3 regions of the Paenibacillus anseongensis genome follow, and region 2 is predicted to be linked to each of the others. Evidence: riboswitches for the same ligand, from Rfam matches in the RefSeq annotation. Region 2 holds a riboswitch; each other region holds the start of a gene.
What was found. A riboswitch is a leader RNA that binds a small molecule or an ion and turns the genes downstream of it on or off. The one in region 2 is predicted to bind cyclic di-GMP.

Region 1: another riboswitch for cyclic di-GMP. It lies ahead of GON05_RS24400 (hypothetical protein); the one in region 2 lies ahead of GON05_RS07825 (PilZ domain-containing protein).
Region 3: another riboswitch for cyclic di-GMP. It lies ahead of GON05_RS06090 (putative bifunctional diguanylate cyclase/phosphodiesterase); the one in region 2 lies ahead of GON05_RS07825 (PilZ domain-containing protein).

The regions. Positions count from the first base shown of each region.
Region 1 covers NZ_WSEM01000020.1:141,384-149,407, forward strand. The annotation lists gene GON05_RS24385 (lysozyme inhibitor LprI family protein) at 1-569, opposite strand, end outside; gene gloA2 (SMU1112c/YaeR family gloxylase I-like metalloprotein) at 832-1,230, opposite strand; gene GON05_RS24395 (exopolyphosphatase) at 1,301-2,215, opposite strand; gene GON05_RS24400 (hypothetical protein) at 2,348-2,647, opposite strand; cyclic di-GMP riboswitch class I at 2,751-2,843, opposite strand; gene GON05_RS24405 (MDR family MFS transporter) at 2,944-4,170, opposite strand; gene GON05_RS24410 (4'-phosphopantetheinyl transferase family protein) at 4,321-5,037, opposite strand; gene GON05_RS24415 (flavin-containing monooxygenase) at 4,988-6,082, opposite strand; gene GON05_RS24420 (beta-ketoacyl synthase N-terminal-like domain-containing protein) at 6,106-8,024, opposite strand, start outside.
Region 2 covers NZ_WSEM01000007.1:165,321-173,344, reverse strand. The annotation lists gene GON05_RS07845 (helix-turn-helix domain-containing protein) at 1-1,163, shown strand, start outside; gene GON05_RS07840 (stalk domain-containing protein) at 1,633-2,550, shown strand; tRNA gene GON05_RS07835 (tRNA-Arg) at 2,601-2,674, opposite strand; gene tadA (tRNA adenosine(34) deaminase TadA) at 3,084-3,587, opposite strand; cyclic di-GMP riboswitch class I at 3,820-3,907, shown strand; gene GON05_RS07825 (PilZ domain-containing protein) at 3,990-4,742, shown strand; gene ychF (redox-regulated ATPase YchF) at 4,821-5,921, shown strand; gene prfA (peptide chain release factor 1) at 5,954-7,030, shown strand; gene prmC (peptide chain release factor N(5)-glutamine methyltransferase) at 7,030-7,917, shown strand.
Region 3 covers NZ_WSEM01000006.1:77,432-85,455, reverse strand. The annotation lists gene GON05_RS06105 (YcdB/YcdC domain-containing protein) at 1-743, shown strand, start outside; gene GON05_RS06100 (S-layer homology domain-containing protein) at 749-1,771, shown strand; gene GON05_RS38790 (hypothetical protein) at 1,955-2,116, opposite strand; gene ilvA (threonine ammonia-lyase IlvA) at 2,288-3,544, shown strand; cyclic di-GMP riboswitch class I at 3,615-3,703, shown strand; gene GON05_RS06090 (putative bifunctional diguanylate cyclase/phosphodiesterase) at 3,790-5,319, shown strand; gene GON05_RS06085 (BMP family lipoprotein) at 5,585-6,655, shown strand; gene GON05_RS06080 (ABC transporter ATP-binding protein) at 6,783-8,024, shown strand, end outside.

The DNA of each region.
Region 1 (8,024 bases), on a different contig from region 2:
GTTTTTATTCTATTTTTAGTAGCAATTTGTGTATCTACATAACCCTGAGTACCTAACAAAGGTCCTTTCTCATCTGACAAATTAATGAAGTGTTCTGAAAACTCTATTTCATTTGTTTGATACTGTACCCAGCCTCTTTGTGCTTTGATTAAGGATTCTTTGTCCTCTGCATTTAACTTGGTTAGAAGTTTTTCATAAATGTTATTTAATTCTTGATCCCAGATCCTGGTATATTTTGCTTCTAACTCAACCCAATTGGAAGTATTAAAGTCCGTTGAGTTTTGAAATTCATTATTTTCTTTTGCGTAATCCTTATCAATGGGGTTATCTCTAATAACTTTGGAAAACTGACGTTCCGGTTGATTTGATAAATAATCACTATAAACTTTGGTATCTATTGATTCTGACTCGACATCGATACTCTTGCTATTCGTACTTTTATCGATTAGAACGGTACTTTCAGTCCCTGCACTTTTAATTGGAGCACTATCTACAATATCTTTAGCTGGAGTATCACTACAGGAAGTTAAAATAACAAGCAAAAAACTGGATACAATTAATCTGTTCATTGGAGAATCCCTCCATCTACTTTCGTTCTCTTCTATTAGACGAGTAATCTTATATTTCGTTTATTTACCCAATGTTTTATCGTGTGAACCAACAAAAAAATCCCCCAACCGCTAATCCGACCCTGTTCAGTCGAGCGTTTGAGGGATTTATTTTTTCATCAAAAGCCAAATGATTATGGCCCAAAGCGGAATAGAAAGCACGATACTCCACATGCATCCTATAGCAAAGCCTAATTTTGCTTTTTGTTCATTGTTTGATACATCATCGTTCGGCATGTTCCACCAACTCTAACGGGAGTCCATCTGGGTCTGCAAAAAACGTATACCGATCACCTGTTATGGGATCAATTCGTACCGGTTCAACCGCAATTCCCTTGCTCTCTAGTTCTTTGACGCTTTCGTCCATATTTCCAACGACAAAAGCCAAGTGTCGAAGTCCTCGCGCTTCCGGCTTATCCACTCTTAAGGGAGGATTAGGGAACGAAAACAATTCAATCTGCTGCTCTGTTTCTCCTATGCGCAAATCCAGTTTGTAGGAATCACGGTCTGCCCGGTACAACTCATTTACGATCGTCATTCCTAGTAAATCAACATAGAAATGCTTCGACTGTTCGTAATTCGAGCTAATTATGGCCACATGATGAATGCGATCGATTTTCACTAACACGCCTCCCCACTCCGTAAATAAACCGCAATCCGGGAATTCCCCATCCTGCGGCTCGTTTCTTATTTTATCCGTCTAATCTCATCGTTTCAACAATTTTCTTCAAAATATTCTCTGCTTGCGCATATTCTACCTGACACGTGCCTGCTGCGTGGTGACCGCCTCCGCCATTTTGGAGCATCAAAGTCCCGATGTTCGTTTGCGAAGTGCGATTCACAATGCTGTGCCCGCAGGCAAATACACAATTTTGTTTATTACGTCCGTCCACGATCCAAATGGATACATTCTGCTCCGGATAAAGCGCGTACACCATGAAACGGTTGCCAGGATAGATGGTTTCCACGTCCCGAAGATCCGTAATGATCACGTTTCCTTCTGTATACGTATGTTTTGCAAGCATTTCACGGTATAGAGCGTCTAATTCATAATACCGTTCTACCCGCTCCTTAACGTCAGGAAGCTCCATAATTTGATCGACCGTCATCACCGCGCAGTGATCCACTAGCTCTTCCATTAGCTGATAATTACTAATTCGGTAGTCCCGATAACGTCCTAAACCTGTACGGGCATCCATGATGAAGGACAATAAATCCCAGCCCTTTGGGTTCAAAATATCTTCTTTACTGAACTGAGCCGCATCCGCTTTATCTACGCCTTGCATAATATCGTCAATATCACCGAAGGTTTCTTGCCCTCCGTAATAATCATAAACGACACGTGCTGCGCTTGGTGCAATACGGGTTTCCCCTTTGAACGCTACCTTCTCGCCCATCCGTTCAAGTTCACTGGAGTGATGGTCAAACCATAATCCACAACCCGCAACATAAGGCACATTCGCCAAAATATCGTTCTCGGTAACCTCGATCAGACCATCCTGCATATCTTTGGGATGAACGAATTTCATGTCATCGACCATGTTTAGCTTTTTGAAAAGCATTGCGCATACTAAACCGTCAAAATCCGAACGCGTAATTAATCGCATAACGCAAATCCCCCTACGAAGTTAGTACTTAAGAACTATGTATGATTATGTGTATCATTATATCAGCACCTGTCGATTTGTGACAATCATTTTGTCAGTAGAGCTTTTGGGATAAAAAAAAAAACAGTTCGCCTAGATGGGCTGAACCGTTCTTAATTTGGACGTCAAAATTTGGTAGAGTCTAGTCATAAATGCTTCAATTTGCGGCATCGGGGGCATTTTCACAGAAAGCTTAACTTCGCCTTTCCAGTAGAAAATTAAAATGCTGTTGCTTCTCCCCTGAAACATTTCAACATCCCAACACGTCTCATTAAGTGCGTACTCTTCTAAATTAATCATTAGCTTCGGTCCATCCGAGGATGGCACCAAACGGGCAACATGATTGCCGCAAAGTGATGTTACTTTTTGCTCTTCATGTAAATCAGACTGCATGCTGCTTGGTCCTCCTTTTATCCATAGTCTATGAAAGTTATGACAGAGAAAAACCCCACCATAGTGTACCGATCGGAGGGGATCTAAGTTGAATACCCAATCGTTCGGCAGCTGGCTGGCAACGAGTCCGTTTATGAACAAGGTAGCCCCTTTAGCTTTGCGTCACTGACTTTCGTCAGTTTTGCCATTGTCGAGATGTGTTGTGAATTCTTTTACAAGAAATAACTACACTCTCAAGAATAAGGGATGTTGTTTTGAAATCGTATAGTTCGCAAGAACTAATTTTGCAATATCTATCAAAAAACTTCTTTTTTCGACCTATTTTTGGGCAGTGCTTGTAGATTATTGGCGCCCTTCCAGTAAAAGAGAGATCCCGCAAGGGTCACAAAGGCGATGACCAGATACAGTGTAGTGCCTCCATACGCTACGAGCAGAAAGCCACCAACCCAAGGTCCCATAAAATGACCTACGTTGGTTAACGTTTGTGCTCCAAAATAAGTACCGCGCATATGTTCCGGCGCCAGTTTATCAATCAGCATATTGGCCGCGGGGTAATTTAATATTTCGCCAAGTGTAAAAATCGCCATGGAAATAATCATGGGAACTAACGAATGCGAAAATGCAAAGCCGATATCGCCTAACGCAAACATCAAATTGCCAATAATAATCGCTACAAGCGGCGAGTATTTATCAGAAATACGCGTAAGCGGTATTTGCATCGCAATAACCACAATGGCATTGACACTCATGAGGACAGCAAACATTTTCACACCTTCAGTGAAATTCTGCTCCAAATATTGCGATAGTGTCACCATGACTTGCGAGTAGCCGATAGCCCCTATAATTCCGCCAAGAATATAATAGCGAAACGTGACATCACGTTGAATGACCCACAATGCGGAGACAAACGTAACAGGTTGTTTTTTCTCCCCTTCTATTTGCTTAATACCAAAAACGATAAGGAGAACGTAGAGTGTAACCGCGTAGATAAAATATACGATTCCAGTCAATAGAAACGGCAGTGCCCCATCCATCGTTGCAAAAAATGCACCCAATAAAGGTCCTACAGCAACACCAACATTGATGGCCATGTATCTCATTGAAAACACACTGAGTCGCTTGGCCGGCTCGGTCAAATCCGCCATCAAAGCTTGCGAGACCGGTTCGTAAAAGGAGCGGCATAAGCCATTAAGCATGTTCAGCATCATAAACAATACTGGTAATTTCACGATACTGAAACCTACAAACACAACCGCCCATCCAAAAAGTGCAGCGAGCATGATGATGCGTCGGCCGAATCGGTCCGATAAGTTGCCCCCGATAAAACCTCCGACTGTTCCTGCCAAGGCTCCCATTCCAATTACGACCCCAATCATTACCGCGCTCATCGACGTATGTTTAGCCAAGTAAATCGCCAGAAAAGGCAGACTCATGGAAGACGCCGCTCTGGCCATGACCGTTCCCAAAATTAACGTATGTACAATCGGATGATACGAACCAAGAAAACCACGTAATCGATTCATCTGTCAGAACTCCTCTCGCTGCTAATTTACCAAAGGTTAAGAAATGAGATCAAGAACCCATTATACACGAAAAACGGTAGTTCGTGTCCTTAATTATATTTTTTTGTCGAATAAAAAAAGGACTCCCCGAAATCGAGCGGGGGCCCAGTTTTAACCATGTTTTGTGGCACCACGTGCCCATCGTATTAAGTTGTCAAAAGGAAGAATCGTCAACTCATCAGGAAAGTTATAGGTCTCACTGCAAACCGCGACATGATACGGTTTATTGCCGCTCAGCGTTTCCAATAGATAGGTTTTGCAAAAATAGCATTTATACTCATAGAAAGTTACGGCTTCACTGGCCGAGAATTCATGAAATGATACCTTCGCAAAAGGATAACCGAGGCCAACGCCTATCAATTTGACGAAGCTTTCTTTCATCGCCCAACGCTCGCAAAGGAACGCTTCCCGAGAAGAAATAGCACGATATTCCCTCTGTTCTGAAGGAGAGAGTATACAAGCCTCCAACTTGAATATACGGGAGTCTTGCTTTTCAACATCAATTCCTACTTCACAGGAAGCAAAAACAATCGCTACCCACTCCCCGGAATGAGAAATATTAAAAGCAAGATCTGGCCAGTCTCTTAATGATGGCTTACCTAATGGGCTGTATAAGACACTAGGCCTTCTATTCTCTTCCCTGTGCAGCTCATGACGCAGCACATATTGAAGTAAAATGTCTCCAACGATCATTCTTTGCTGTTGATTTTTTTGCAAACAATTTTCAATTTTCGTCCTTCTTGCTTCATCAAGATGTGAATGAAACAGCTGCCAACTATCAACTGCCGTGTGACGACAAATCCTCGTAGCCATAATCTTCAATTGCATAGTGATCCCCATATTGTGAAATCATGTGACTGATATATTTAGCATCTCGGTGTACCCAGCCGATTAAGGATGATCCTCGAGAAGACTGCCAAGGCAGACCTACAAAATATAACCCGGGAATTGACGTAGTTCCCCGCTCATGAATGATCATTTGCTTATCATTAAAAATTTCAGGAATTTGAAGCCAAGGATAATCAGACCGAAACCCGGTAGCCCATATAATCGTTCCCGCTACAAGAGAGGAGCCGTCAGCAAAAAAAATCAGTTTATCGCTCATATCAGTCGTTCTTGCCAATAACTTAACTCTTCCATTACTGATGGCGTTCCTTAGTTCAAAACCGTATAGCGGATCTTTCTTTTTAACAAATCTTCGGCCCACCCATGACTCTGGACTCTTTCGCAGAAGCCCAACCCTCTCATACCACCAAAATAAGCTTCTACCGAGAAAACGGTAGGGTAAGTATTGGATGTCATGCCCCACAGACAGGTAAACGGTCCTCTTCTGAGCGATTTCAAGCGCTATTTGCGCACCGGAATTTCCCCCACCGATCACAAGTACTTCTCCCTGTTGCGGCAGCATGCCAGGATTATTGTAATCTTTGGTGTGTACTTGAAACACTTCTGAACTTAGTGAGTGTGCAATCTGAGGAATAAATGGAGTTTGAAAGGGACCTGCTGCCACAACGATTTGTTTGGCTAACCATGTACCTTTATTGGTCGTTACGAGGAAACTCCCCAATTGATAGGTTAGTTTTGTTACCTCTGTTTCTAGTTGAATCGGAATGGCGAACTTCTCTTGATACTGCTTTAAATAAGCGGCCATCTCATCCTTAGTTGGATAGCCCCATGGATCTCCCTCTAGTGGTAACCCGGGCAAGCTGCTATACATACGAGGGGTAAATAACGTTAAAGAGTCATATCTGCTGCTCCACGAATATCCCACTTTATCACTTTGATCCAATACAACGAACTCCCGCTGCTCAGCACTTAAATAATAACCTGTCGATAGACCAGCTTGCCCACCGCCAATCACGACTATATCCACTTTTTTCAATGCTTCTCCCCCAATTAACAAAAACAAGTGATGCCGTTCGACTCCGACTCATTTTTACCCAAAGGCTTCCAGCACGAATGATGATTCCACGGGTATCCAGGAAGCATATGAGATTGTTTCTTTCGGTCTGACCACTCAGGTACTATAAGACCTTTCATAAACAATTGACCTTGTAATTGAAGCTTCCCGAGCTCATCGCTGCAGTTGCAAATCAGCATGGATTCATCTTTTCGCGGGAACCAGACGGGTGCAGATGATAAGCATAACACAACGTCCCCACGTGCAATTTTCGTCTCGGCTCTCATTGTACTGTTATAATTCCCTCGGACTAGCCGTTCAATGGCTACCGGTAACGACAATTGTCCTTCAACGACCATAGCGGTTAACTCGCCAACTCCTTCACCAAGGCAACTGAGCGGCCGTACTCCCCAACTTCGCAACATCTCAGCATGTGCAAATTGTTTCGCGAAAGTCCGCCATTCACCGAGACCATGCACCGACTCTGAAGCCATTTGAAGAAATAATTGACTCACTACAAAATAAGATTGTTGATAAATCACATCGCCATTCGTCATTTCCTCGCTTACATTGCCATTCCTCGTGTCGTGCTCAGGAAAGTAGTACACCACCCCGGGTAGTTTAGATAGCACATGACCATAGCCTTTATACGGAAGATTGCTGTCTATTGCACTCGTATACTCTTCCAACGCTTCCAGCAATGTCTCCTTGGACGTTGCTGCAATAGCAAGTCTATGTTCATGATGTTTCCTGCCCTTCAGCAAAGTGGAACAAATTGCATGAAGATCAGTTTGACTCGTGTGCTTCAGCCGATCCACATATTGTTGAGCCAAAACCGATAAACCATCTCTCCGCGAAGCAGACAGTGCGAATAGAAACGGAGAACTTTCCGATTCCCCTGGCAATCGATGAGTTGGCCTCCCAAGCACAATGTGCGCATTGGTCCCGCCAAACCCGAAAGAGCTAACGCCAGCATAAACATCGTTCCCGGATCGCAATTTCACACTTTGTGTAGGTACCACAAATGGAAAGCTCTCCTGCGGAATCTCAGGATTCCATTCCTGAAAATGCAAGTTTGCCGGAACGATTCCGTGCTTCATGATCAAGGCACATTTAATGAGTCCAGCTATCCCTGCCGCTGACTCCAAGTGTCCTATGTTGCTCTTCACTGAACCTAGATAAACAATATCGTCAATAACTTTGTCTTGAGAAAGCACTTTTCCCAGTGCTTTAACTTCAATGGGATCACCTAGATAAGTACCTGTTCCATGTGCTTCAATGTAGCCAATTTGATGAGGCCGAATACCTGCATTCTCATATGCCAGCTCGAGCAACATCTCCTGCGAGGCTTGATTTGGCGCTGTAATCCCGTTACTTCGGCCGTCTTGATTGACAGCACTTCCCGGAATAACTGCATACACTTCATCGCCATCCCCAAGAGCTTTGGATAACGGTTTAAGCACTATGATTCCGCATCCTTCTCCCCGCACGTATCCATCTGCCAGTGTATCAAAGGTTTTACAGCGATCATTTGCTGCAAGCATACCTGCCTTACTTAGGCTTGATGTGACCGTATTGGAAAGAATAACATTCACACCGCCGGCAATGGCCTGTTGGCTTTCCCCTGTCCATATGCTGCAGCAAGCTTGATGCACAGCAACTAATGATGAGGAACAGGCTGTATCAATCGCCATGCTTGGTCCTTGAAGGCCTAGAAAATAAGATAATCGATTTGCCGCTATACATAGGGCACTACCAACGACCGAATGAATATGCAAGTCCTCCGAAGTCTCAAGTTCCCGCCTTCCGTAGTCACTATTGGAAATTCCAATAAAAACACCGCTTTTCGTGTTGGCCCATGAATCCGGAGAAATTCCAGCATCCATCAGCGCATCCCAGGCCACCTCCAATAGCA
Region 2 (8,024 bases):
TCCAAGGACACTTTTACTCCCTAAGCGAGACAGAGCTAAGAGGGCGGATGGAGAGCTTCGACTGGCAGACGGAGTCCCAGTGGTTCGTTCTGCTGCTGGTGAAGATTAGCGGATTTGCCAAAGAAGATGGCCGGTTCCTGGAAAATGAGGAACAACTGGCAACCTTCGCGGCAGCGAATATCGCGCAAGAGATCGTAAATACGCAAACCCCAAATGCGGAGATTATGAACTTCCAGGATATGACCGTAGGTATTCTGCTCTCTTATCCCATGGATCGGACGAAACAGCAGGCCAAGGATGAGCTGTATCTGTTAGCGAATGATTTGGCACAAACCATTAGCTCCCTTCTTAAAATGCAGACCACCGTGTGCATGGGCCGTTTAACCGCGAACGTGCAGGATCTGCCGCAGCTTTTAGTATTTTTGCGCAGCTCTATCCGCTATCGGGATTTGAAAGCTGATCATCAAGTGCTTGATTTGGAAGAGATGCTGCCGAGCACCAACGACGATGTGCATTATCCATTTGCCTTGGAGAAAGAGCTGATGCAAGCCATTCGAATGGGCCAAAGCGAGCAGTCGCTGAGCTTGATCGAGAGCTTCGTTCATGAGCTTGTGCGCCAGTCGAGCAAAGAGAAGATCCTCCAGGAAGGAGCCATGCAGGTTCTGGGCAGTATGCTGCATACTATGCTGGAGTCCGGCTTTAATCCGCATCATTTCTTCGAGGGCTACAACTTGTACGAACAGTTGAATCAGCTTCGGGAGCCTGAGCAGATGGTCCGCTTTTTCCAGACGAAGGTGATCTCACCTTATATTGAAGGGCTGAATGAATACCAGGACATCCACATGAAGCGTCTGGTGGAGCGCGTTACGGATCGGATTCAGGAGCGTTTTATGAGCAGTGACATCTCCTTAGAGGAATGTGCGGATGCTTTTAATACAACGACCTATGCGCTAAGTAAAGCATTCAAGCAAATCAATGGCGTGAATTTCATCGACTATTTGATCACCCTGCGGATGGATAAAGCCAAGAAGCTGCTGGTCGAGTCTGATTTAAAGGTCAACGAGATTGCGGAGCAGATCGGGTATCAGCCATCGTATTTTATACGTCTTTTTCGAAAATATGAAAATATGACGCCGGGACAGTATCGGGACCGGATGAAGTAGGGAGGGCCTGCCGCTTTTTGATGCGGTGGGCTCTTTTTTTTGCGCAGAGATGCCGCCCCGCCCTATGTTGTACTTTATACAATACTGAAGGCGGTTTTAACCTGGAATCGTCATCTTCATTGCATGATCTACACTCATTTTGGCCTGTATGGGGTTAATACCGTCCCTCCCTCTCCGAAGTGTTGCACAAAGTACAACGAAACTGCAATTTGAGGCCGATCCTCCGTCTTTTTGTTGTAAAAAGTACAACACAGTGCATGCTTTTTCCTAAGTACTACTTTTTGGTGCCCTTACCTACCCAATTGGGGATAACCTCCCTCTTTTTCGTTGTTAATAACGTTTCAAAAACCTCGTACTTGTGCTGATGTTGATAACGCTGATTTTTTTTCTTAGCGGGCAGGAAGTCTATTAACATGTGGATAGGTAGAAAAAGTTGAATTTTTGCAGGAATTTTCTAGAAATATTAGAAATGTTACAGGTGGCAATTAACAAGCTTATTTGGGTGGGGGAGAAAGTTTTTATGAAAAAAAAGAAAGTAATGGTGTTTATGCTATCGTTTTTCTGTTTGGCTGGTGTCGTTCATGCAGCGGGCCTTCATGGGGACTACAAGGGGGCTCCAATCGTGAAGGTTTTATTTGGGGGGAAAGAGCTTCAAGCCGAGGATGTGCCTGCTACGATACAAGATGGCAGAACCGTTGTGCCGTTGTACCTGTTGAAACAAGCCGGGGCATCGGTAACATGGGATGCTGAGAAGTACACCGTTGATCTTGCATTTCCTCAAGTAAAAGAAGATAACGCAATGAAAGATTTTGCAGCTACTATTCCGTCATTAAATGAGAAAGCCAAAGAATATCAGGGTAAAAATGTCCAGCTTATCTATAATGAGTATGGCGCTTATTTAAAAGTAGATTTAGAAATGTCAAATGATAGTAGCGCAGATAAAGATCATACCATTGCGCTCTCCGATTTTTTGGTTAATTCACCTGTAGATTCAATGATAGTAAGCATTATTCATAATAACTCGGTTACAAACTTTGTTACCGTCAAACGATCAAATGCTGAGGAGTATAGTAAGAGCAGTAAGGACAACCTAGCAGAATACCATTTTATGAAGACTTGGAACTCTCAGCGTGTAGATAATACAACGGATGTATCTGTTCCGAATAAACCTCAACCAACGCCTACACCGCTGCCCGTGTCAAATTCGGCAATCACAGGTCCAAGATGTCACGAGATCGCTGTTCTTTACACAGAGCAGATAAACAATGAAGTCAATCAATACAACGCAAATCTTAGCAATCATTCTGGTGATCTTACTGGATATGTAGATAAACTAAAAGAAAATATGAAAAAAGCTTTAAAAGAATTTAACTGTCCTGTGGATTGAAAAAAACGCCAGCTAACGGCTTATACCGTTAACTGGCGTTATGTTGTATACGCGCCCGAGATGATTCGAACATCCGGCCTACAGTTTAGGAAACTGTTGCTCTATCCTGCTGAGCTACGGGCGCTTGGCAAAGATTATGATAGCACGAAGCCTTATATGGCGCAACCTTTGAGTGGCAAGATTTAACTTGTAGTTGAAATTCGCTAACTGCATCGTGCGATGGGGAACTACAAGGCGCTATTTGAGTAAAACCGCACACTTCAAAGGTTCAGACGGAACTACAGGGCTTTATTTCGCCTAATTAGCCAAGATTTCGGCTAGAAGTGCTAAAATAGCGGATCTCAGTTCCCTCTTCCTCGTGGAAGTACTTAAGATCCGGCGAATAAGGGATCTTAGTTCCCTTTCGCGTATCAATGCGAGGCGACCGCTTGCGAAACTAGCTCGCACTCAGCCTAGCGGCCAACCCCAACGGCAAAGTCCAAAGCCAAAAGCCAAAAGCCAAAAGCCAAAAAGCTAAAGCCAGGGCCAACGCGCTATTCCTTCCCGCGCAGCTTGCGGAAAAACTGCGTCAGCATCGTCGCGCACTCCTCTTGCAGCACGCCGCTGATCACATCGACCCGGTGATTGAACCGGTCCTCCTGCAGCAAGTTCATCAACGTTCCCGCGCAGCCGGCCTTGGGATCGGTTGTGCCGTAGATCACCTGCGGAACGCGCGCTTGAACAATCGCGCCTGCACACATCGGGCAAGGCTCCAGCGTAACGTAGAGCTTGCAGTCAAGCAAGCGCCACGCTTGCAGATGCTCGCTGGCCTGCTTAATAGCGATCATCTCAGCGTGAGCGAGCGGATCCAGCGTCGTTTCGCGAAGATTGTAGCCGCGGCCGATAATTTCCCCTTGATAGACAACAACGGCACCAATCGGCACCTCTCGAATGGCTTCGGCTTTACGCGCTTCCTCTATGGCCGCTTTCATCCAGGGGATATGTTCACTATATTCATCCACAGGGGGACACCTCACTAAAAATAATCTTATCCACATGTGAACAAAGGATCGAACAAGCATTCGTTGTTAACAACCTGTGGATAACAATGTGTATAACTCAAAAAGTTGTGGATATTTAATTCTTCTAACATTCATACAACAAATACCAGATGTATGCAAGAGAATTAGTTGATAATAGGGAAATCCATCCGTATAATGAAAGATAACGTAGGTCTTTTAGACCATAAATCACGATATTGTACGACAAAGCATGACAAATCATTTGCAGGTTCGATAATGGCAAACTTACCGAAAGGTAAGGACGCAAAGCCGAGGGTCTACGGTTCCTATGGAACTACGACAGCCTGGTTACCGAAAATCGATGCTTTTTCAGATTGAGGTAATAGGCTGTCCCCAAAGCAGGGGCAGTCTATTTTTTTATATGGAACGCGGGGAGGGGTGATCAACAAAGTGGTTAGCAACAGCAAACAAAAATCTGCTAAGTTTTACGGCAGCAAGGAAGGGTACGACGCTGATGTAATGATTGACAGCAAAGCGATGCTGAGCAAGGAAGATTTCGTAGCCACTGGCGTGTTGACCTATGCACTAGGTGACATTATTGAAGTGGAGCTGCCGGAGTACCATGTTTTTGCACTGGGAGATAAGTGTAAAATGACAGTGTATACGAAATCCGGGCTGTTTGTTATGGATACGGTGGTTGTGGCCAAGGAGCAGGGTTCGTTGATAGTTCTGAATCCTCCTGAAAATCGCAGGAAGTTCACGGAAAAGCGGGAGTTCCCTCGCGTAGATGTGAAGAATGAAGGGCTTCTTTTCGCGCTCCAGGATAGAAACAAGAAGCTCAAACATCATTTTGATACACCGATTCGATTCTCTATCAAAAATCTATCTATTAATGGTTTAGGATTTACGATCAGTGAAAATGCTATGCTTGAAAAAGTTATTCAAAAGAACTCTCAACTGGAAGTGGAGTTAATTTTGGGCTTTTTGGTGCCTTGTACAATGGAAATTGTTCGGCAAGAAAAAACAAATGACGGCTACTATTATGGTGCTAGTTTTGTCAGCATCCCGGATGAGAAAACGAACGCGCTGCGCGGATTTATTTTAAAAAATCAGATTGAAACGTACTTCGTCCAGAAGCGGGAAAATGAAACAAAAAAAGCACTGGAAAAAAAGTCTGCGGCTAATCAGTAGCCTACAGGCTTTTTTTTGCGTTCCAAGTACTATATAATAAGAAGGATGATTTTCGAAAATTAAGGAGTTGTAACTACGATGGCTTTGAAAGCAGGTATCGTCGGTCTACCGAACGTAGGAAAATCGACATTGTTTAATGCAATTACACAGGCGGGGGCAGAATCTGCAAACTATCCGTTCTGTACGATAGATCCGAATGTTGGGGTAGTTGAAGTACCGGACGAGAGATTGCACAAGCTGGTAGAGATGATTGTCCCTAAGAGCATTGTTCCGACAGCCTTCGAATTCGTTGATATTGCGGGTTTGGTGAAGGGCGCGAGCAAAGGCGAAGGGCTTGGAAATAAATTTTTGGCACACATTCGTGAAGTGGATGCCATTGTGCATGTTGTCCGTTGTTTTGAGGATGATAATATTACCCACGTCTCCGGTAAAGTTGATCCGATTGGCGATATCGAGACGATTAATCTCGAATTGATTTTGGCTGACATTGAGTCGGTTGAGAAAAAAATCGAGCGTTCCCGCAAAAACCTGAAAGGCGGCGACAAGAAAGTTGTTGCTGAGGTTGAGTGTTTGGAACGCATCAAGGAAGCTCTTTATAACGATCTGCCAGCGCGTAGCATCGATTTGAGCGACGATGAGAAGCTGCTTGTTCGCGACCTTCACTTGTTGACCATGAAGCCGGTTCTTTATGCGGCCAATGTGAGCGAAGACGAAGTATCAACTGCGGATGAGAATCCATTTGTTAAAATCGTTCAGGAATACGCTACGAAAGAAAACAACGAAGTTGTTTCGATCAGCGCGAAGGTGGAATCCGAGATTGCTGAGCTAGAAGATGAAGAAAAAGCAATGTTCCTCGAAGAGTTGGGACTTCAAGAGTCCGGCTTGAATAGATTGATTAAAGCAGCTTATCGCAAACTTGGCTTGTATACGTATTTTACAGCTGGGGTGCAGGAAGTAAGAGCTTGGACGATCCGCAAAGGAACGAAAGCTCCTCAAGCGGCTGGCGTAATTCATACTGATTTCGAGCGTGGATTTATTCGCGCCGAGGTTGTGTCTTATACGGATTTGGTAACGGCGGGTTCCATGAACGGCGCGAAGGAAAAAGGGCAAGTGCGTCTGGAAGGTAAAGAGTACGTAGTGAATGACGGCGACGTTATGCATTTCAGATTTAATGTTTAATGAATAAAAAATAAAGAAAGGAGTGATCCGTTATGTTGGATCGACTTCAGTCCATTGTGGACCGCTATGATAAATTAAGTGAGCTGCTGTGTGACCCGGATGTGACGAGTGACACGAAGAAGCTTAGAGAGTATTCGAAGGAACAATCCGATCTTCAGGAAGCTTACGATGCTTATAATGAATATAAGAGCGTGAGCGAGCAGCTGGCAGACGCGAAAGCGATGCAGAACGAGAAGCTGGATGATGAAATGCGTGAAATGGTGAAAATGGAGATCGAAGAGCTTAGCGAGCAATCGGCTAACCTGGAAGAACAACTCAGAATCCTCATGATGCCAAAAGACCCGAATGACGACAAGAACGTCATCGTTGAAATTCGTGGAGCAGCAGGCGGCGATGAAGCTGCGTTATTCGCAGGCGATCTTTATCGTATGTATACCCGCTATGCGGACGCGCAAGGATGGAGAACGGAAATTCTCGATGCTTCCGTGAACGATTTGGGCGGATTCAAAGAGATTATTTTCATGATCACAGGAAAAGGCGCTTTTAGTAAGCTGAAGTTTGAGAGCGGGGCGCACCGTGTGCAGCGTATTCCAGTAACAGAATCAGGTGGACGTATTCATACTTCCACTTCGACGGTTGTTGTTATGCCTGAAGCGGAAGAAGTTGAGATTGTTATTAATGACGCGGATATTCGCGTAGATACATTCTGTTCGAGCGGAGCGGGCGGCCAGTCCGTTAATACGACGAAATCAGCGGTTCGCGTGACGCACGTGCCTACGGGCATTGTGGCAACATGTCAGGATGGCAAATCGCAAAACTCCAATAAGGAGCAAGCGCTTCGCGTACTGCGTGCACGAATTTCCGATAAGATTCGTGAGGAAGAGGAAGCGAAATACTCAGGCGAGCGTAAAAGCAAAGTCGGTACAGGTGACCGTTCGGAGCGCATTCGCACGTATAACTTCCCGCAAAGCCGGATTACGGATCACCGGATTGGTTTGACGCTTCACCGACTAGATACAGTGCTTAACGGCGACATGGGAGAAATCGTGTCGGCGCTAACGATTGCCGCGCAGTCGGATGCTTTGGATAATGGGGAGCAGGCAATGTGATGCCGACTGCCTCGAAGACGATTAGAGAAGCCTATGTAGAGGCTTCTTCTTTTTTAGGGAAGCTGGGCGTAGCGGAGGCGGCTTCCTGTGTGGAGCTTTTGCTGCAGCATCTTTTGGGCTGCAGCCGGACTGAGCTGCTGTTCCGTTTCCAGGAACAGTTTCCTGCCGAGCTGGAGAGCGCTTGGCGCCAGCTGGTAGAGAGGAAGGCCGCGGGTGAGCCGGTACAGTATGTAATCGGCGAGCAGGATTTCTACGGCCTTACGTTTGCCGTTAGCCCGGCGGTGTTGATTCCACGGCCGGAGACGGAGCTGCTCGTGGAGGCTTTGCTCCGCGAGGGCTCGCGTCTGTTCCCGCAAGGCGCTCCGCTGCTTGCGGATGTGGGCACCGGGAGCGGCATCATCCCGGTGACGGTAGCTCACGCGCGCCCAGACTGGCGCGTGGCGGCCAGCGACATCTCCGCGGCAGCGCTGGAGATGGCCCGCTCGAACGCGCAGCGCCACGGCGTGGCTGCGCGGGTGGAGTGGCTCGAGGGCGACCTCCTCGAGCCTTATATTGAGCGCCGGATCGCTCCGGATATACTGGTGTCTAACCCACCGTATATCCCTGATGGCGAGCTCCCGGCGCTGATGCCGGAGGTGCGGCTGTTCGAGCCGCACACGGCTTTGTTCGGCGGTGTCGAGGGACTCGACCTGTACCGCCGGATGGTTGCGCAGCTGCCGCTGCTGCCGCGAATCCCGACCGTAGTCGGGTTCGAGGTCGGCATCGGGCAGGCGGAGGCAGTGGCGGCGATGCTGCGCGCCGCCGCGGATTGGGAGGAGATCCGGTTCGTGCCGGATCTCCAAGGGATTGATCGCCACGTGATCGCGATCCGGCCGCGGGAACAGTAGGGGCTTGTTTTTTTATCCAGTAGTGGCGTTAATCTTGATCATGGGGAAGGGAACAATGGTCCGCTATTCTCCTTTAAAATTGTATTTTCCACCTGGTACAGGAACTA
Region 3 (8,024 bases), on a different contig from region 2:
TTCCTTTTTCTGCGAATGGTATTTCGGTCGGTGTGAATGGCGATGGTCAAGTAACGAATTATAATTACAATTGGTCTGATGACGTCACTTTCCAAGCGAATACCGGGCCTATTACGAAAGAAAAAGCTGCTCAATTATTCCACGATAAAGCAGATCTCTCGCTGCTCTATCAGATTCCATATGGTACTAAAGGCAAGAAATTACCGATTATTTCTTACATGATGGGAGCGTTTTCGCTGAATGCGCTAACCGGAGAAGTATGGAACCCGGTTCCGCATACGGAGGATTCCAAGCCTTTAACGGACAAACCGCTGGCTGAACGTCCATCGGCTGCTTTGAACCTGACGAAGGAGGAAGCCGTGAAGAAAGTCATCACGGTGTTCAATCTTTCCTCGGACTACAAGCTCCAAGAGGCTACCTACAATGAAGGGACGAACCCTGAAACCGGGGAAACCAACTCGAATTGGAACTTAAGCTGGAACACCGTTTCTGAGAAGGACCCGACTGGCAAGATAGCTGGAAGCGGAGTCTGGGCAAATGTAAATAGCAAAACCGGAGAAATCACCAATTTTAACAGCTATGTGCCATACAGCCCTGATAACAATAAAGACATCGAAGGTAAAGTTTCCTTGGAGGATGCTGTTGCTAAAAGCGTAGATTTCGTGAAAGCGCAGATTCCTTCTTACACCGACCAGTTGGTGCTCAGCCAGCCATCCGCAAGGATTACTCGGAAGAGCAGCTGAAGCATATGCGGAATTGGGATATTCGCTTTAATCGCGTCATTGATGGTGTTAGTGCAGGTGGTGAGGGTGTAACAATCAGCATCGATCGCGTGACAGGCCAAATCATGAACTATCAATTCGGGCTCAGCGACATGCCTTATCCGAAGCAAAAGCCGGAGATTCTGGCGCTCGACAAGGCGAAGGAGCTGTGGCTTTCCCAGTTCGACATTAAACTGAACTATGTGCTCGAATATGGCGGATCCAATGGCGTAATACCTATCGAGAAATACAACCTGATGATCGCTGCGGGAGAAATTCCTCCAACTGCAGCAGTCACCAACGCAAATGAGAAATTTGAAGCTAAGCTTGTCTACACGCTTATTCCAAAGCTCAACCGGGAACCCTTCCTGCTTGACGCGCAAACTGGAAAATGGAGAAACAGCCAAACAGGTGAGGTTACGTCCCTGGATAAAGTGAATGTCAGTGACATTGACAATCACTGGGCTAAGAACGAGCTTCAGCTGATGCTGGACTATCAAGCGCTTGATGTGCAGGATGGCAAGGTTAATCCTGATCAATTGATTAAGCGGGGCGAGCTGGTCAAAATGCTGGTTATCGCGATGAATGGCGGGAACGGCGGCATCTACTACGGAGCGGACCGCAAAGCTTCCTTTGCGGATGTGAGCAACGCTTCCCCTTATTTTGCCTATGTCGAAAATGCGGTTGACCGCGGTTTGCTGGACGTTGGCGCTGATTTCAACCCAGAGGCTACGCTAAGTCGCGAAGAGATGGCACAATTGATCGTTAAGGCACTTGGGTACAAAAACTTGGCGAAATTCGACGGCGTGTTCAACAGCCAATTCGCGGATGCCGCTGAAGTTAAGCAAGTAGGTACCACTGCGATTGTAGTGGGGCTTAACATTATGTCCCTTAACGATGGCAAGTTTGCGCCGCAGCAAGAAGTGTCAAAAGCCCAAGCGGCAAGCGCATTTTACCGCTTTTTGCAGAAACGGGCGGAGCTTCAAGATCAACCGCATTACTACTACTAGGAAGCGGGTATGGAGTCGGCGTGAGTAGTGCGAAGCCGGATGAAAGGCATGTGAATCTCGTGTCACCCCAGTTCCCCAATAGCGCGAGATTCGCGTGGCCATTAACGTGTACACTGAAAAAAAGGCTATCTTACAGGTCATAGACCCGCAAGATAGCCCTTTCTTCACGCGCTTATTCATGTTCTAAAACTTTGGAAATACATAGTGCACTAAGAAATATAGAACTCCGAAGATGATAATAATGTAAGCAGCATACTTGATGAAGGTGGAGGCTACTAAGCTGGAATCCGATTTTTTCTCCACATGGCGTTCTTCAATCTCAATATTTCGTGGTGGTGTTGACATAGCAATCACTCCCTTATAAGTATCTTGCTAGTTAATACCCACCATATTTTGGAGTGAAACATCAGCATTCATAAAATGTTCCAATAATATTTTCTTACAGGCGCTCCTCAGTATGCTACAATAATCTTTAAAATTTATTACGCATATTGGAGAGAAAGGAAGTAAGAGAAAATGGTTGTTTCCGGAAAAGTAGGTTTGGAAGAAATTATTAGGGCCAATCATGTGCTCAGCAAGGTGATCGAACCATCGCCTCTGCAACGCAATGAGCTGCTCTCTACCTTGTATGAATGTAACGTTTATTTGAAACGTGAAGATATGCAGGTCGTTCGTTCTTTTAAAATTCGCGGAGCGTACAATGTGATCCAAAGCTTGACGCCGGAAGAACGCGAAGCGGGAGTCGTGTGCGCAAGCGCCGGCAATCACGCGCAAGGCGTTGCTTACTCTTGTAAGCAGTTAGGGATTGAAGGGAAAATTTTCATGCCAACGACGACGCCAAGGCAAAAAATTTCGCAGGTGAAATTATTTGGCGGCTCTTTTGTAGAAGTAATTCTGACAGGGGATTCTTTCGATGATTCCTCCAATCACGCCAAAGCCTACTGCGCCAAAGAGAACAAGGTGTTTATTCACCCCTTCGATGATATTCGCACGATCGCGGGACAAGGGACTGTCGGTCTGGAAATCATGAATCAGATGTCCGATACGCCTGACTTTATCTTTGCAACCATCGGAGGCGGCGGTCTTGTAGCCGGTGTGGCGACTTATGTGGACAGCGTTTCTCCTCGTACCAAGATTATTGGCGTTGAGCCAGAGGGCGCTGCAAGTATGCAGGAGTCGCTCAAGCAGGGAAAAGTCGTGACCTTGTCTACGATTGAGAAATTTGTAGACGGCGCAGCCGTGAAGCAGGTAGGCGAGTTAACCTTTGATATTTGTAAAGAAAAGCTCGATGATATCGTTGTTATTCCTTCAGGTAAGGAATGCACGACGATTCTAGAACTCTACAACAACAATGCCATCGTAATCGAGCCTGCAGGGGCTCTGCCTGTTGCGGCGCTTGATGCTTACCGGGATCAAATTCGCGGCAAAAACGTGGTTTGCATCATCAGTGGTGGTAATAATGACATAGACCGGATGCAGCAAATCAAAGAAAGATCGCTCGTGTACGAGGGCTTGAAACACTATTTCATCCTCAATTTCCCTCAGCGTGCAGGCGCTTTGCGTGAATTTCTGGAGGAAGTTTTGGGGCCGACAGATGATATTACCCGGTTTGAGTATACGAAAAAGAATAATCGGGATGATGCTCCAGCACTAGTCGGCATCGAGTTGAAGAATAAAGATGATTATGAGGGCCTTATTGAGCGTTTGTCCCGCAAGGACTATGATTACATCGAGATCAATAAAGATCCTAAACTTTTTAATTTGCTAATTTAACTAATAATAGCCAGAGTAGAAAAAATTATGATATAGTTAAATAGTCCTGCTTTTTCTTTGTTTACCTGAATATTGTAAAAGGCAAACTTGCCGAAAGGTAAGGACGCAAAGCTCCGGGTCTAAGGTTGCCGCCGCAACGATGACGGCTGGGCTGCCGAGAGGAGCAGTTTACCGATACAGGTATGCCTACGGCTATTCCAAATGGAATAGCCTTTTTTGATGACCGGAATGGAGGTTCCCCCCGAATGAGAAGCCTTTTTATAAAGTGGATTCAACAGATGAAAGATCAGGAGCTGCGCTATGTGGGCATCCTTGGTTTCTTTCTGCTGACGGCTAATCTACTTGCTGCTGCTTCTTTTACATTTACCCCGAAGATGATCTTGTTCGTTCTCATTCAAGCACTCATTTGCTTCTTTTTTGCCATTCGCATCCGTCACTTGCGGCTTAACAGTATCGAACAGGAGGAGAAGAGTAAGCAGCTGGCTTACTTGGCCTACCATGATACATTAACAGGCTTGCCGAATCGACGGTTGTTCGAGGACCGCTTAAAGCGTGTGCTTCTTCATGCTCAGCGTTATGACCAGCTTGCGGCAGTTGTATTTCTCGATATGGACAGATTCAAAGAGATTAATGACTCTTACGGCCATGCCTCTGGCGATCAGCTCATTCGTTTGGCTGCGGAGAGATTGCTGGGCTGTCTGCGTGGTTCGGATACGGTGTATCGGCAGGGCGGCGACGAGTTTATTATTTTGCTTGAATCTTTTACCAAGCCGGAAGACGTCAGAGCCGTAGCTATACGCATTCAAAATGTGCTGGATGAACCTTTTATCCTGGATGGAAAAACCGTTACGATAACCGCTAGTATGGGGATTGCGCTATATCCGCTCGATGGAACTAAGCCCGAACAGCTTCTTCAGCGTGCGGATGAAGCGATGTACGAGGCCAAAAACCATGAGAATAACCGCTTCCAATTTTATGCCTCAGATATTGATACGATGGTGAAGAGCAAAGCTCACATGGAGAATGAGCTGCGCTTGGCTCTGGAGCAGGAACAGTTCGAATTACGGTATCAGCCGCAATATGAAATCGCAGACCGTAAGCTTATCGGCACAGAGGTCAGCCTCCACTGGGAGAAGGGGTCTAAGCAGCTGAGCAAGCTCATGGATTGGCGGAAGGCTGCCGATGAACTGGGATTCATGGTCCCTATTGGCAAGTGGGCGTTTCAGGCCGCATGCCGGCAGATGAGAGACTGGCAGAATGCTGGCCAAGAGCCGATCAGAATGACGTTCACCATTAAATCTTCACAGTTTAAAGATGATCATTTTATTGCACATATAGCGGATGTGCTGCAAGAAACGGGTATCGATCCTTGCCTGGTCGAGTTGGACCTTACGGAAAGCATCACGTCTTCCAACGTGCAGGAAGCAAGCAAGAAGCTGACGATGCTGAAAAAGCTTGGCGTACGCATTGCCATGGATGACTTGTGTACGGGCCTATTTACGCGAAGCGGGATGGAAGGTATGCCGCTGGATAGTGTGAAACTGGACAGCACGCTGATCAGAGACCTAGTCGATGATGACGAGAATCAACTGCTTGCAGCTGCTATCGTTCGGATGGCCCACCGATTAGGATTGAAGTTAATCGCGAAAGGTGTCGAAACGGAAGAGCAATTCGAATACCTGAAATTTCTGCAATGTACGGAGGTGCAAGGAAAACTGTTCAGCAGTCCACTATCCTCGGGACAATTCCTCACATTGATGACCAAAAAAAATTAAAATTGGTCATCTAGATTTTATTGACCGGCGGTAGTATAATAAATAATTGGGGCTTAAAACCTATATTGTGGGGCTATACAAAAAGACCATGTCAACTTGGTTAACATCACGAATTATGATCATTTGCCGTAGGATTGCTTTTCACTGAAGTACCAAAGTGATACACTCGGTCTATGATCAGACATACATATTTTAACTGATTCTGGTCAACCTAGAATGTGGGATTTAAGGTACAATTTTAAATTTATTTTTGGGGGTAAAGATGATGAAAAAAGTATTCACAACAGCGTTAATGGCTGTCACTGTGTCCGCAGTTGCTTTGACAGGTTGCGGTGCTAAAAAAGAAGAAACTAAACCGGCCGCTTCCGCTTCACCAGCTGCAAGTAGCGCAGCATCCGCAGCACCAAGCAACAACAGCGGTAAAGATTTCAAAATCGGCATGGTCACAGACATTGGCGGCGTAAATGATAAATCTTTTAACCAAAGCGCATGGGAAGGTTTGCAACAATTGAAAAAATCAACTGGCGCAAACGTTAAGAACCTAGAGAGTAAAAGCGATGCAGACTACACGCCGAACTTGAACCAATTCGTAAAAGACGGCTATAACCTGACTTGGGGTATTGGCTTCTTGATGGGTGACGCGCTTAAAACGGTTGCAACTCAAAACCCGAATGCAAAACTAGCGATCATTGATAACGTTGTAGAAGCTCCAAACGTAGAATCCGTAACATTCTCCGAGCAAGAAGGTTCTTACCTTGTAGGTGTGGTTGCAGGTCTTACGACAAAATCCAACAAAATCGGTTTCGTTGGCGGTATCGACATCCCGGTTATCAAACGCTTTGAGGCTGGTTTCGTAGCCGGCGTGAAAGCAGTTAATCCGAATGCGAAAATTCAAATCAACTATACAGGCGCGTTCGATAAGCCTGACCTTGGTAAAGCAGCGGCAGCAACCATCTACAACGATGGCGCAGACATCATTTTCCACGCAGCTGGTTCCACAGGTAACGGTGTATTCAACGAAGCAAAAGACCGTGTGAAAAACGGTAAAAAAGTTTGGGTTATCGGTGTAGATAAAGACCAATCCCTCGAGTTCGGCGATGAAGTGACACTGACTTCCATGTTGAAGCGTGTTGACAACGCGGTTGCTCGTGTTTCCAAAGACGTTATCGACAACAAATTCCAAGGTGGCAAAAACGTTACACTTGGTCTGAAAGATGACGGTGTAGGCCTTCCGGAAACTTCCAAGAAAAACGTAACTCCGGATATCTTGAAAAAAGTTGACGAGTACAAAGCAAAAATCATCAGCGGCGAAATTAAAGTCCCAGAAACTCCATAATACGGGTATAATAAGCATAGCGGTTACGAACGATAGGTTTCTTTTGTTCAAACAAGGCTAGTTACAATAACTAGCCTTGTTCTTAGTTTTGAGGGTTTTAAAAAAAATTGATCCTTAGGGTGATCTGATGAGTGAAATAGTCCCTGTTGTTGAGCTTAACAACATTACGAAGAGGTTTCCGGGCATCGTGGCGAATGATGCGATCAGCTTGAAGCTGATGAAGGGTGAAATCCATGCCTTGCTGGGCGAAAATGGTGCGGGTAAATCCACATTGATGAATATTTTGTTCGGGTTGTATCAACCGGACGAGGGTTTTATAAAAGTGCAGGGCAACGAGGTTTCCATTGATAGTCCGAATCGGGCGATTGAGCTGGGCATCGGGATGGTGCATCAGCATTTTAAGCTTGTACAGCCGTTTACCGTAACGGAGAACATTATCCTGGGCATGGAGCCGAAAAAAGGGCTCAATGTCGATATTAGAACAGCGCAAGAGAAGGTGCGCAAGCTATCTGAACAATATGGGCTTCGCGTTGATCCGAAAGCAAGAATTGAAGATATTTCCGTCGGCATGCAGCAGCGCGTAGAAATATTGAAAACGCTGTATCGCGGCGCCGATATTCTCATTTTTGACGAACCAACAGCTGTACTGACGCCGCAAGAAATTAGTGAATTGATGGTCATCATGCGCAATCTTGTGAAAGAGGGCAAATCCATCATTCTCATTACACATAAGCTGAAAGAAATCATGGAGATTGCTGATACCGTAACCATCATTCGCCGCGGGAAAGTGATCGATTCCATTGCAAGCAAAGACGCGAATCCGCAAATTTTGGCTGAGAAAATGGTCGGGCGCGATGTCTCCTTTAAAGTGGATAAAAAAGATGTGAAGCTTGGGGAACCTGTTCTCCAGGTTAAGAACCTGGTTGTTCGGAATCAACAGGGACTGGCTGCATTGAAAGAACTTAATATCGAAGTGAGAGCCGGAGAAATTCTGGGTATTGCGGGTGTAGACGGCAATGGCCAAAGTGAATTGATCGAGGCGCTAACAGGTCTGCGATCTATTGATAGCGGGCAGGTCCTGCTAACAGGAAGCGACATTACGAACCATACGCCGAGAGAGATCTCGGAGGCAGGCTTGTCGCATATTCCGGAGGACAGGCATAAGCATGGACTCGTGCTTGATTTCTCCATGAGTGAGAACATGGTGTTGGAAACTTATTTCCATCCTGCCTATAACAAAGCGGGCTTCCTCAACTACGAGGCGATCGACCGCCATGCGGAAGCGCTGATCAAGCAGTTCGACGTAAGGACGCCAAGCATTTACAATAAGGCTCGCTCTTTGTCGGGAGGAAACCAACAGAAAGCAATT